2 regions of the uncultured Comamonas sp. genome follow, and region 2 is predicted to be linked to the other one. Evidence: riboswitches for the same ligand, from Rfam matches in the RefSeq annotation. Region 2 holds a riboswitch; the other holds the start of a gene.
What was found. Region 2 has a riboswitch for cobalamin ahead of ACHWUQ_RS14585 (TonB-dependent receptor domain-containing protein). Riboswitches for the same ligand answer to the same signal wherever they lie in the genome.
Positions count from the first base shown of each region.

Region 1 (6,394 bases), on a different contig from region 2:
CGGACGTGTGCGGAGTAGGGGCCTTACTGCGAGGACTGGTCGCGTTCGAACAGGCGCTGCGATGGCTTGGTGCTTGCTGACCGCCACCTATAATCATCGGCAGCCCGGGCCTTCGTCCTCCGTGCCCGGCGCCCCTCCATGAAATACAAGCTACCGCCCCTGCAGCCGCTGCGCGTGTTCGAGTCCGTCTTCCGCCATGGTTCCATCCGCAAGGCAGCCGACGAACTGTGCCTGACCCCGCAGGCCGCCAGCCAGCAGCTCAAGCAGCTGGAGAGTGCCCTGGACATGCAGCTGTTCGAGCGCGGCACCCGTGGCCTGCTCGCCAGTGAGGAGGCGCAGACGCTGTACCACTATGTGGAGCAGGGGCTGGATGCGCTGAGCCAGGGGATGGAGGCGGTGCGCGCCCACCACAACGACGCACAGTTCCATATCCAGGTCAGCCCCTACTTTGCGACCCAGTACCTGATCCGCTCGCTGCCGTCGTTCACCAAGGATTACCCGGCACTGGATCTGCGCATCTCCATTGGCGTGGAGCTGCCTTCGTTTGACAGCAGTGATCTGGATGCTGCGATCGTCTGGGGCTATGGCGGTGTGGACCACCTCGATGAAACCCCGCTGCTCGAAGACCTCAAGGTCATCGTTGCCGCACCCCAGCTGCTGGCCGAGCAACCGGTGGAGACCGCGCAGGACCTGCCGCACCACCGGCTCATCTCGCCGCTCAGCCACAACACCTTGTGGCAGGACATCTATGCCATGCTGGGCCTGGATCCGGGCGACAAGCATGCCAGCCCGATGCTGCTGCACACACACGATGCGATGCTGCAGGCCGTCCTCAGCGGGCAGGGGGTGGGGCTGCTGTCCTATGTGGATGCGCTCAGCTACATCCACAGCGGCAAGCTGCTCGCGCCCTTTGGCCCGGAGCTGCTGCGCCAACTGCCGATGGATAGAACGCCCAAATTCCACCTCTACACGCGCCGGGGCGGGGGGGAGCGGCCGATCCAGACCAGCTTTCGGCAATGGCTGCTGGGCCAGTTGAGCAGCACCGACTTCATCGGCTACGCGTCGCGCCTGCCGCAGAGCCGATCACGCCCCCCAGCCAGCGCTGTATCGCCGGGCTGACACAGCCTGCCGTCGAACGGCGCACCAATGGCTCGCGGCTGGTACACTGGCTGCGCTTTGAAAAAAGCCTATCTACAGGTGCTTGTCATGCACAAGTGAAACGGGAACAAGGTCGGGAGGAAGCTCCCCCAAGCCTTGGCTGCCCCCGCAACGGTAGACAGGAAAAGTAGCCGATGCGGCCCGCTCCCACGCGGGCCCAGTCACTGGGGTCGAGAGTGTGTCCATGCCTGCAAGGCCATGAGACACGCCCGCCCTGGGAAGACCGGTTACCGGGTCGGCGCCTGCGCCGTACCGCCTGTAAGCCCGGAGACCGGCCTGTTCGTAGTCGTAGCGTGTTCCGGACCTCTCTGTCCGGACAGCGCTCTCTCAACTGTCTGCGGGGTGTGGACGGCGGTTCGGCATGCGGCCCCGTCCCTGGGGTGACCGCGTGCAGTGCGGCCCTCACATCAGGCAGTTTTCGCCTTTTGTTGAAATGACTGCAGTTCCTTTTCCGAAAAACCGGCTCCTGGCAGCCGGACGGCTCTCTTCCTCGTTGCGTCTGGTGGGTCACTCCTGTGTCCTGTGTTTGCCTGCCCTGGGCATGGCGGTGGCCCATGCGCAAGAGACATCGCTGTCCGAAGTGGTGGTGACCGACAAGCGCAGCGAGCCCCATGCGCTCCAGCTGCCTTCCACCTCGGCCAGCAAGCTGGCCATTCCGCTGCAGGACCTGCCGGCCAGCGTCAGCTCGGTATCGGCTGTGCAGATCCAGGAGCGCGCCGACTACGAGGTGGTGGACGCCGTGGGCCGCAGCGTGGGCCTGAGCACGACCGGCACCCCTGGCAACGGCGGACTGTCGTTTTCCAGCCGGGGCTTTAATGGCGTCAACTCGGTGGGCGTGGCCGAAGACGGTCTGGCCTTGGGCGTGGCCGCAGGCACCGTGGCCTATCCCAATTCCAGCTGGGGCTATGAGCGCTTTGATGTGCTGCGCGGTCCGGCATCGCTGATGTACGGCAGCGGCACGATGGGCGCCACCGTGAATGCGGTGCGCAAGGAGCCCAGCCGCACCACCTCGTCCGAAGTCTTGCTGGGCGCTGGCTCCCATGGCACGGCGCGTGCGGGCCTGGGCACCACCGGCGCACTGAGCGACAGCCTGAGCTACCGCCTGGATGTCTACGGTGATCGCACGGACGGCGAGCGCCAGCTGGGCAACAGCGACAGCAAGAAGCTGATGAGCGCCATCCGCTGGCAGGCCAACAGTGACCTGCGCCTGGATCTGACGGCCGATGTCAGCGACCAGCGGCCCGAGCGCTACTTTGGTACCCCCGTCGTTGATGGCAAGCCGGTGGCGGCACTGCGCGACCGCAATTTCAACGTTCTCGACAGCGACATCCACTACAAGGACCAGCGCTACAAGCTCAAGGCCGAGTGGAACGTGAGCGACGCGCTGGTGCTGCGCAACGAGACCTACCACATGAAGGCCGACCGCCACTGGAAGAACATCGAAGGCTACGACTACGATGCCGGCACCCGCACGGTCCACCGCTACGATTACCTGGAGATCGGCCACGATCTGGAGCAAAGCGGCAACCGCCTGGGCGCCGTATTCAAGCCCGGCCAGCACGAGATTGCGATGGGCTGGGACGTGTCGCAGGCCAAGTTCACCGCCCTCAACAACTCCCCATATACCGGCGAGTCCGATGTGCCGCTGACCGGTGGCACCAGTGGCTACTGGAACAGCCCGGACCCCTACAAGGCGCGCATGACCTCGCGCATCCGCCAGAACGCCTTCTACCTCGAAGACGCCTGGAGGCTGGGCGCGCAGTGGCTGCTGATGGCCGGCGTGCGCCGCGACCTGTATGACTTTGACCGCATGGACCTGCTCAGCCCGGCCCGTTTTGACAAGACCTTGGGCGGCACCTCCTGGCGCCTGGGACTGACCCACAAGCTGGACCAGAACACCAGCGTCTATGCCCAGGTCAGCACCGGCCATGACCCGGTTACCAGCCTGCTGTCGCTGAGCCAGTCGCAAACCGGCTTCACCCTGAGCAAGGGCCGCCAGGTGGAGGTAGGCATCAAGCAGCAACTGCCCAATGACCAGGGCGAGTGGACCCTGGCGGTCTTCGACATCCGCAAGAAGGACATCATCACCCGCGATCCGGACCGCCCAGCGCTGTCGATCCAGGGCGGCAAGCAGTCGTCCAAGGGTATCGAGCTGGCAGGTAGCTGGCGGGCGACCCAGTCCTGGCGCTTTGAGGGCAACCTGGCCTATGTGGATGCTGAGTTTGACGAGCTGCGCGAAGGCGCCACCGCCATTGACCGCGCCGGCAACCAGCCCGCCAATGTGCCGCGCTACACGGCCAATGCCTGGGCGCACTACCAGACGGGCGATTGGCGGGCATCGCTGGGTCTGCGCTATGTTGCCAGCCGCTACACCAGCAATGCCAATACCGCGCAGCTGTCCGCCTACACCGTGGCCGATGCGGTACTGGGCTGGAACCTGAACCGCAGCACCAGCTTGAACCTCGTTGGCCGCAACCTGACCAACAAGCGCTATGCTGCATCGTCCTACGGCTCGCAATGGCTGATGGGCAATGGCCGCAGCTTTGAGCTGATGGCCCATCTGCGTTTCTGAGCAAGGCACAGGCATGACAGCAAGCACCTCCCGGCACATTCTGCGCGCGCTGGCGGCAGCGGCCGCCTTGGTGCAGGCCGGCTGTGACCAGCCAGCCGGCCCGCAGCCGCCCAGCCGCCCCACCCAGGCAGCCGCGGTCCCCATCGCGAGCGCGGCGGCTGCCGCGCATGCAGGCTTGCGGGCTGCGCCGCTGGTGATCGAGGTCTGCGGCCAGCCCCAGCGCTATGACCGGGTACCGCAGCGCGCCATCACGCACGATGTGAACATCACCGAGATGTTCCTGTTTCTGGGCCTGGGGTCCCAGCTGGTCGGTTACACGGGAATACCGTCGCGCAAGGAGATCAGCCCCGAGCTGGTGGACCAGTTCGCCCGGGTGCCCAAGCTCTCGTCGCAGGACATGAACCTGGAGACCATGCTGGAAGCACGCGCCGACTTTGTATTTGGCGGCTGGAGCTATGGGTTCCGCCCCGGCGGGGTCACGCCCGAGCTGCTGGCAAAGCACGGCATCGCATCCTATGTGCTGTCCGAGTCCTGCGTCCGCATCCACAAGCGTGAGCGTGTGGCGCTGGCCGACACCTTGGCGGACCTGCGCAATGTGTCACGCATCTTCGGTATCGAAACCCAGGCGCAGCCGCAAATTGCCAAGCTGCAGGCCTCGATCGACCAGCTGGCCACGCAGATGCAGGGACATACGCAGCAACCGCGTGTCTTTGTGTTCGACAGCGGCGAGAAGATACCGACGACGGTCGGCGGCTTCGGCATGCCCCAGGCCATGCTGGATGCCGCAGGTGGCAGCAACATCTTTGCCGACATCCCCAGCAACTGGCCCCGAGGCAATTGGGAGGATGTGATCACGCGCGACCCGGAGTGGATCATCATCATCGACTACGGCCAGCCCAGCGCACAGGGCAAGATCGATTTTCTGCGTTCCAAGCCGGAGCTGGCGGGGGTGTCGGCCATTCGCGAGCAGCGCTTTTTCGTCATCAGCTATGCCGAGGCCACGCCAGGGCCACGCAACGTGAACGTGGCACAGCGCCTGGCTGCCGCCTTGCACCCGGACCGCCGCATCACGGTGGACCCGGTTCCCTGGCTGCCTGCGGCGGAGTCCAAGCAGTGAGCCATGCGCCGGGCTGTGACGGCCAGCATGAACGCCAGCGGCGCAAGCCCTGGTCCTTGGCGCTGTGCCTGTTGCTGCTGCTGGTCTTGCTGCTGGCCAGCGGCCTGGCCGCCATCACCTGGGGCTCGGCATCGCTGCATGCCTCCACCGTGTGGTCGGTCGTCAGCCAGCAGCTGCTGGGCGGCGGCTGGCAGCCCGATGCAGGGCAGGGCAGCATCAGCCAGCAGCACTACCAAATTGTCTGGATGGTGCGCATGCCCCGGGTGCTGCTGGCGGCGCTGGTGGGCGCCGGCCTGGCCGTGGTCGGCGTGGTGATGCAGGCGATGGTGCGCAACCCGCTGGCCGATCCCTACATGCTCGGTGTGTCCTCCGGCGCGTCAGTGGGGGCGGTGTCGGTGCTGGCCTATGGCAGTTTGGCGATGGCAGGTATCTATGCCATGACCACAGGCGCCTTTGTTGGCGCGTTGCTGGCCACTGCGCTGGTCTATGCGCTGGCCCAGCAGCAAGGGCGTCTGCACGCCACCCGGCTGATCCTGAGCGGCGTGGCCATTGGCTACATGCTGATGGGTGTGACCAGCCTGATCACCTTGACCGCCGGCCAGCGCGAGCTGGCCAATGCCTTGCTGACCTGGACCTTGGGCAGCCTGGCAGCGACGCAGTGGAGCGCCCTGGGCCTGCCCGCTGCCGTGCTGGGCCTGGGCCTGCTGTGGCTGCTGCTCTGCGCCCGCCAGCTCAATGCCTTGCTGATAGGTGACGAGGGCGCCGCCACCCTGGGGCTGAACACTGCCAGCCTGCGCCTGCAATTGTTTGTGGTGGTGTCCTTGCTGACGGGCACCATGGTGGCGGTCAGCGGTGCCATCGGTTTTGTCGGCCTGGTCATTCCCCATATCACCCGCATGCTGGTGGGCAGTGACCACCGCCGCGTGCTGCCGGTCAGTGCCTTGATGGGCGCGAGCTTTTTGGTGCTGGTCGATCTGGCCGCCCGCACCTGGTTTGCGCCCAGTGAGCTGCCGGTGGGCGTCATCACGTCGCTCATTGGCGGGCCTTTCTTTATCTGGATGCTGTGGCGCCGCACCAGTGCCATTCCGGGAGGCAGCGCATGATGCTGAGCGCCAAGCAACTGTCATGGAGCGCCGGCCATGGCAGCCAGGCCACACCGATCGTGCGCCAGGCCAGCCTGCAGGTGGCGCGCGGCGAATGTGTCGGTCTGGTGGGTCCCAATGGCTGCGGCAAATCGACCTTGATGCGCATGCTCTACCGTGTGCTGCAGCCCGAGGCCGGTGGCCAGATACAGCTGCAGGGCCGCGACATCTGGCAGATGAGCGCGCGGCAGTTTGCGCAGCAGGCGGCGGTGCTGGGCCAGGATACGGGCCTGGGCTTTGACTGCACGGTGCAGGAGTTGGTAATGATGGGCCGCTTTCCGCACCAGTCGCGCTGGGCGCGCGACAGTGCCGAGGACAAGGCCATCGTCAACGCCTGTCTGGCGCAGGTGCGGGCCAGCCGCCTGGCCGACCATCCGCTGTCGTCGCTCTCCGGCGGTGAGCGCC
Region 1 covers NZ_CAXYJV010000013.1:3,335-9,728, reverse strand. The annotation lists gene ACHWUQ_RS06495 (LysR substrate-binding domain-containing protein) at 139-1,119, shown strand; cobalamin riboswitch at 1,179-1,453, shown strand; gene ACHWUQ_RS06490 (TonB-dependent receptor) at 1,685-3,730, shown strand; gene ACHWUQ_RS06485 (ABC transporter substrate-binding protein) at 3,744-4,847, shown strand; gene ACHWUQ_RS06480 (FecCD family ABC transporter permease) at 4,904-5,950, shown strand; gene ACHWUQ_RS06475 (ABC transporter ATP-binding protein) at 5,947-6,394, shown strand, end outside.
Region 1: another riboswitch for cobalamin. It lies ahead of ACHWUQ_RS06490 (TonB-dependent receptor); the one in region 2 lies ahead of ACHWUQ_RS14585 (TonB-dependent receptor domain-containing protein).

Region 2 (6,394 bases):
GCTTCAGGCCCAGGTAGCTGCCGATTTCCTCGCGGGTCATGCGCAGGATCAGTTCATGCTGCGAAAAGCCCCGGGCGTGCAGCCGCTGCACCAGGTTCAGCAGAAAGGCGGCCAGACGCTCTTCGGCACGCATGCTGCCCAGCAGCAGCATCACGCCGTGCTCGCGCACGATCTCGCGGCTCATGACCTTGTGCACATGGTGCTGCAAGGCCGTCACTTCGCGCGACAGGTCCTCGAGTGTCGAGTAGGGCATCACGCAGACCTCGGCATCTTCCAGCGCAATCGCGTCGCAGGAGTGGCGGTCATTGACGATGCCGTCCAGGCCGATGATCTCGCCCGCCATCTGAAAACCGGTGACCTGGTCACGCCCGTCTTCGGTGGCGATGCTGGTCTTGAAGAAGCCGGTGCGAATCGCATACAGCGAGGTGAAGGTCTCGCCATTGCGGAACAGCGCACTGCCGCGCTTGATCTTGCGGCGGGTGGCAACGATCTCGTCAATACGCTCCATTTGTTCGGCCGACAGACCCACGGGCATGCACAGCTCGCGCAGATTGCAGTTGGAGCACGCCACTTTGATGGAGTTGGATGTCATGTATCAATACCCGTGAACAAATATTCGTGTAGGAACGGCGTTCCTTGTATGCGCCTATTGTGCGTGCAGGCGCCAAATGGGTTCTTGATGTATATCAAGGACGGGTGGCGAGCCTTGGGGCACATTGGGGGTCCGCAAGGATAAAGCCCATGATTTCCCTGACCCCCGAACTGCTGCGCCGTTTTGACGTCCCCGGCCCCCGTTACACGTCGTATCCTACCGCAGACCGATTTGTTGAAGCCTTTGCTGCGAATGAGTACAAGCAGGCGCTGGCGCAACGCGGCAGTGGCCTGGCGGCCAGGCTGGCGCCACTGTCCTTGTATGTGCATGTGCCGTTCTGTGCCTCGCTGTGCTACTACTGCGCCTGCAACAAGATCATCACCAAGCATGCCGAGCGGGCCGACGAATACCTGGATTACCTGGAGCGCGAGCTGGATCTGCAGCTCGCCCACCTCAGCACACGCTCGACCATCAGCCAGCTACACCTGGGCGGGGGCTCGCCGACCTTCCTGAGCGATGCGGGTCTCAGCCGCCTGATGGACATGGTCAAGCAGCGCTTCCATCTGCAGCCGGGCGGCGAGTACTCGATCGAGATCGACCCGCGCACCGTGAGCCGCGAGCGCCTGCTGCACCTCTACCAACTGGGCTTTAACCGCCTGAGCTTTGGCGTGCAGGATTTCGACCCGCTGGTGCAAAAGGCCGTGCACCGCGAGCAGCCCGCCGACCAGGTGTTTGCGCTGGTCGAGCAGGCGCGCGCAATCGGCTTTGAATCCATCAATATTGATCTGATCTATGGTTTGCCGTTGCAAAGCCCGGCCAGCTTCGCCCGCACGATGGAGCAGGTCAATGCGCTGCGGCCTGACCGCATTGCGCTCTACGCCTATGCGCATCTGCCCGAGCGCTTCAAGCCCCAGCGCCGCATTCTGACGCAGGACCTGCCCAGCCCGGCGGACAAGCTGGCCATGCTGGCCCAGGCGCTGGCCGCGCTGGAGGGTGCTGGCTATGTCTACGTGGGCATGGACCATTTCGCGCTGCCCGAGGATGCGTTGGCGGTGGCCAAGCGCCAGGGCCGCCTGCACCGCAATTTTCAGGGCTATAGCACGCAGCCCGATTGCGATCTGCTGGCACTGGGCGTCTCGGCCATCGGCCGCATCGGCGCCACCTACAGCCAGAATGCCAAGACGCTGGAGGAGTATTACGACCTGATCGACCAGGGCCAGATCCCCGTGGTGCGCGGGCTGGCGCTGACGCGCGATGACCTGCTGCGCCGCGCGGTGATCATGGGTCTGATGTGCCAGGGCAGCCTGGCGATCGAATCGCTGGAGCAGGCCTGGCTGATCGACTTTGCGCAGTACTTTGCCGCCGAGCTGGCCCAGCTGCGCGAGCTGCAGGCGCAGGGCCTGGTGGACGTGCGAGACGATGTGATCAACGTGACCGAGCTGGGCTGGTACTTTGTGCGCGGCGTGGCCATGGTGTTCGACAAGAACCTGCAGGCCGACCGCAACCGCGCGCGCTTCTCGCGCATCATCTAGCCTGCTGTGGCCTCTCTCAGACCTGCCACGCTGCCAGACTCTTGTAGAGCATGTACAGCGCCAGGCACAGCAGGATGCCACCAAAGATCTTCTTGAGCTGTGCCACCGGCAGGCGGTGCGCGGCGCGGGCACCCAGCGGTGCGGTCAGCACGCTGCAGGTGGCGATGGCGGCCAGGCCCGGCAGCCAGATGTAGCCCAGCGAATGCGGTGGCAGGCCCTGCAGGTGCAGGCCGGCCACCATGAAGCCGGCGACATTGGTGACGGCGATCGGAAAGCCCAGTGCCGAGCTGGTTGCCACCGCGTTGTGCATCGGCACGCTGCACCAGGTCATGAAGGGCACGCTGATGAAAGCACCGCCGGCCCCGACGAGGCCCGAGAGGCAGCCAATCACGCCGCCGGCCGCCAGCTGCCCGGCGGTGCCCGGCATCGGGCGCGTCCCTTGGCTGTTGGGCTTGCGGAACATGCGCAGTGCCGAGTAGCCAATGAACAGGCCGAAGAACAAGCCCAGGTAGCTGCCCTTGAGCACCGCAAAAATGCCCAGGCTGGCCAACAGGCCGCCCAGCACGATGCCCGGGGCCAGGCGTTTGACGAGATCCCAGCGCACGGCACCATGCTGGTGGTGGGCGCGGACGCTGGACATCGATGTGAACACGATGGTCGCCATCGACGTGGCGATCGCCATCTTGATCGCCAGCTCAGGCGCCACGCCCTGGGTGCCCAGGATATAGGTGATGAAGGGCACCAGCACCATGCCGCCGCCGATGCCCAGCAGGCCTGCCAGAAAGCCGCCGATCAATCCCGGCAGCGACAGCGGCAGCAGAACGAGAGGATCAGCCATGGTGCGCAGTAAAAAGGCCACCTGAAACAGGTGGCCTGAAACCCCGCTGTCGCGGAGAGGAGAAGACAGGTTGGGCAGCCTGCCCGAAAAAATCAGGTGTTCGCAGCGGATCCACTGGACCGTCATCCTGAACCGGGGGTTCAGGTGGGCGAGGGCAACCTATCGTTGGGTTCATCTGACGCGAGACGATCACGCTCAATAGGTAATGTACCAAGCCCGTGCTCGTAGAGCATTGGTTCAAGGAACTATAAAGTCCAGCAGGGCTGCGAACGCTTCCATTGTAATCGCTCGCACCTGCTGCACCCCCCAAAATCGCAATTCAATGTGCTGAGATTGGTCAAAAAAGATAGCGTCCTACACAGCTCGTAGAACGCATGGAACGGTATTTTTAGCCAATGCATTGCATGGCGCCAGTATTTGGTGTTAGCGGCTGCTAACACGCTGCTGTCAGGCGCTGGCGGCCAGCGTTTCGGCACCCGGGGAGGGGGCGGGAGCCAGTGCCGCATCGAGCCGTTGCAGCACCGATTGCAGACGGGGCTCGTCCCAGTCGAGGCTGGCCTGCGCAGCGGCGGCGGGCTGGCTCTGGGCCTCGGCCATTGCAGCCGATTGGGCGGCGGCCTGCGCTTGCAATGCATCGGCCGTCTGGCTCAACTGGCTGTTTTGCACTTGCAGGTCGAGCAGATCAAAGGCCACATTGAGCGCCGCCAGCACGGCAATGCGCTCGCGGCCACGGATCTTGCCCGCGTCGCGGATGCCGCTCATGGCCTCATCCACATGCTTGACGGCGGCCAGCAAGCGTGCCTCCTGGCCTTCGGGGCAGCCCAGCATATAGCTTTGCTGCATGATGTGTACTTCCAGCTGTTTCATCATTCGTCCTGGTCAAAGGTCTTGGGCAGGCGTTCGATCAGTGCGTCCACGCGGGCGCGGGCCGCAGTCAGGCGCGATTGGAGGGAGTCGCGCTCCTGGGTAAGGGTGGTGACCTGCTCTTGCAGTTGGGCGTGGGCGCGTTGCAAAGCCTCATGACGGCTCAGCAGTGCTTCCACCCGCTCAAGCATCAGATCCATAGAAGGCGTAGTGGCCATAGAGAGACAGTCTTCTTAAGTGCGCAATGGGTTTAACGCTAAAATTGTACCCGTTGGTGCTCGCCCCAGTGGTTCACATGGGGGCAGTTCAACGGGAAGCAGGAGCGCTGCTTGTGCCCTACAAGCGTTGCGCAACCTGCGCTGCCCCCGCAACGGTAAGCGATGGTTGGCTTTTGCGCCATCCACAGCCACCACTATGCCACTGAATACCTTGAACAAGTGTTTGGGAAGGCGTGTGCTGTGTCATCGCCAGCCCGGATACCGGCCAACATAGTGGAGGTGCGTGGCCCAGGTGCTGCCACAGCTTCCGTGTTCCCCATTGCCGGCGGGGAGGCTGGCGCGGGGTGGTTCATCGCCAGCTCAGTCCATGTTTTTCTCGCCTTTCACGACACGCCGCTGCGCGCGTCCCGTCTGCACGCCCCGTTCCCGGTTGTTCCCCTCCCGCTCCACCATCGCTTGGGCGGCGAGCGCAGCGCTGCCTTGCGTGGCGCTGTCCGCGCAGGCGCAGCAGCTGCCCTCCGGCCAGGAAACAGCGGGTAAGAACCTGCAGGAGATGGTGGTGACTGCCAACCGCATCGAACAACCGCTGTCCGATCTGGTGGCCGATATGTCCATCATCGATGCGCCAACCATCGAGCGCCAGGGCCCGGGCAGTGTCGCCGATGTGCTGGCGCGGGTGCCGGGTATCCAGATCACGCGCAACGGCGGGCCCGGCACGACCACCAGCGTGTTTCTGCGCGGCGCCGATTCGCGCTTCACCGCCGTCTACGTTGACGGCGTGCGCATGGATTCGCAATCGACTGGCGGCGCCTCCTGGCAATCGATTCCGCTGGCGCTGATCGACCGCATCGAAGTGCTGCGCGGCCCGGCGGCTGCCGTCTACGGCTCGGACGCCATGGGCGGTGTGGTGCAGATCTTCACGAAGAAGGGCGACGGCCCCGCCCAGCCTTATGCCGGCCTGGGGGTGGGCAGCCGGGGCATGTTCACTGCAGAGGCGGGTATCTCCGGCGGCGCGGGCGGATGGGATTACGCGCTGGGCCTCAACCGCTCGCAGACCGATGGCTTCAATGCGCGTACGGTCGCCACCGCCAACCCGGACAAGGACGACTACCGCAGCAATGCGGTCAGCGGCCGTCTGGGCTACCAGCTCAACCGCCAGCACCGGCTGGAGGCTACCTTGCTGGCCAGCGATGTGAACTCGGGCTATGACATCAGTCCGGTGGATGATGACCGCAGCCTCAACAAAATGTATGCGCTGGGCCTGAACTGGCAGGCGCAGTGGACCGCGCAATACAGCACCAAGCTGCAGTTCAGCCAGTCGCGCGACTATTACGAAACCCGGCCCTCGCCCTACCAGACGGACACCCGCCTGCAGAACTACCTGTTCCAGAACGAATGGCGCCTGGGTGTGCACACCTTGACGGCAGCGCTGGAGCGGCGTGACGACGCATTGACCAATGGCGGCATTGACCGGGATCGCCACCAGAATGCGCTGGCGCTAGGCTATGGCCTGAACACCGGCCCGCACACGGTGCAACTGAACCTGCGCCGGGATGACGACAGCGAGTTTGGCGGCAAGACCACCGGCAGCGCCGCCTACGGCTATGCGTTTGCAACCCACTGGCGCGCCACGGCAACGGTGGGCACCGCCTTCCGTGTGCCCACGCTCTACCAGCGCTTCAGCGAATATGGCGATGCCTCACTGCAGCCCGAGAAAAGCCGCAATGCCGAGCTGGGCCTGCGCTGGGCGCAAGGTGCGCACAGCTTCTCGGCCACGGCCTACCGCAACCGGGTGACCGACCTGATCAACTTCTCGTCACCCGGCAGCTGCGACAGCCCATTCGGCTGCTATGCCAATGTGGGCAAGGCACGCCTGGAGGGCATCACCCTGGCGGGCACCACCAAGCTGGGCGCCTTCAACCTGCATGGTTCGGTTGATTTCCAGAACCCGCGCGACACCGAAAACGACAAGCTGCTGGCGCGCCGCGCCAAGCGCTATGCCACCCTGGGCGCCGAGACGCGTGCCGCAGGTTGGACCTGGGCCGCCGACCTGCAGACCAGCGCCAAGCGCTTTGACAATGCCGCCAACACCAATGTGCTGGGCGGCTACACCTTGTTCAACCTGTCGGCGCAGACCGAGGTGGCCAAGGATGTGAACCTGATCGCCCGGATCAACAACCTGGCGGACAAGCGCTACCAGACCGCACGCACCTACGCCACCGAAGGGCGCAGCGTGTATGTGGGTGTGAAGTGGATGCCGCGCTGAGCGCAGAGGGGATAAGCGAGCCATGACAGAGATGACGGTTCAGGACCGCCCAACGGCCTCTTGTGTGGCGCTGCTGATTGCGGC
Region 2 covers NZ_CAXYJV010000038.1:209,320-215,713, reverse strand. The annotation lists gene fnr (fumarate/nitrate reduction transcriptional regulator Fnr) at 1-592, opposite strand, end outside; gene hemN (oxygen-independent coproporphyrinogen III oxidase) at 742-2,124, shown strand; gene ACHWUQ_RS14600 (sulfite exporter TauE/SafE family protein) at 2,141-2,962, opposite strand; gene ACHWUQ_RS14595 (cell division protein ZapA) at 3,410-3,829, opposite strand; gene ACHWUQ_RS14590 (hypothetical protein) at 3,829-4,044, opposite strand; cobalamin riboswitch at 4,082-4,329, shown strand; gene ACHWUQ_RS14585 (TonB-dependent receptor domain-containing protein) at 4,412-6,310, shown strand; gene ACHWUQ_RS14580 (cobyrinate a,c-diamide synthase) at 6,333-6,394, shown strand, end outside.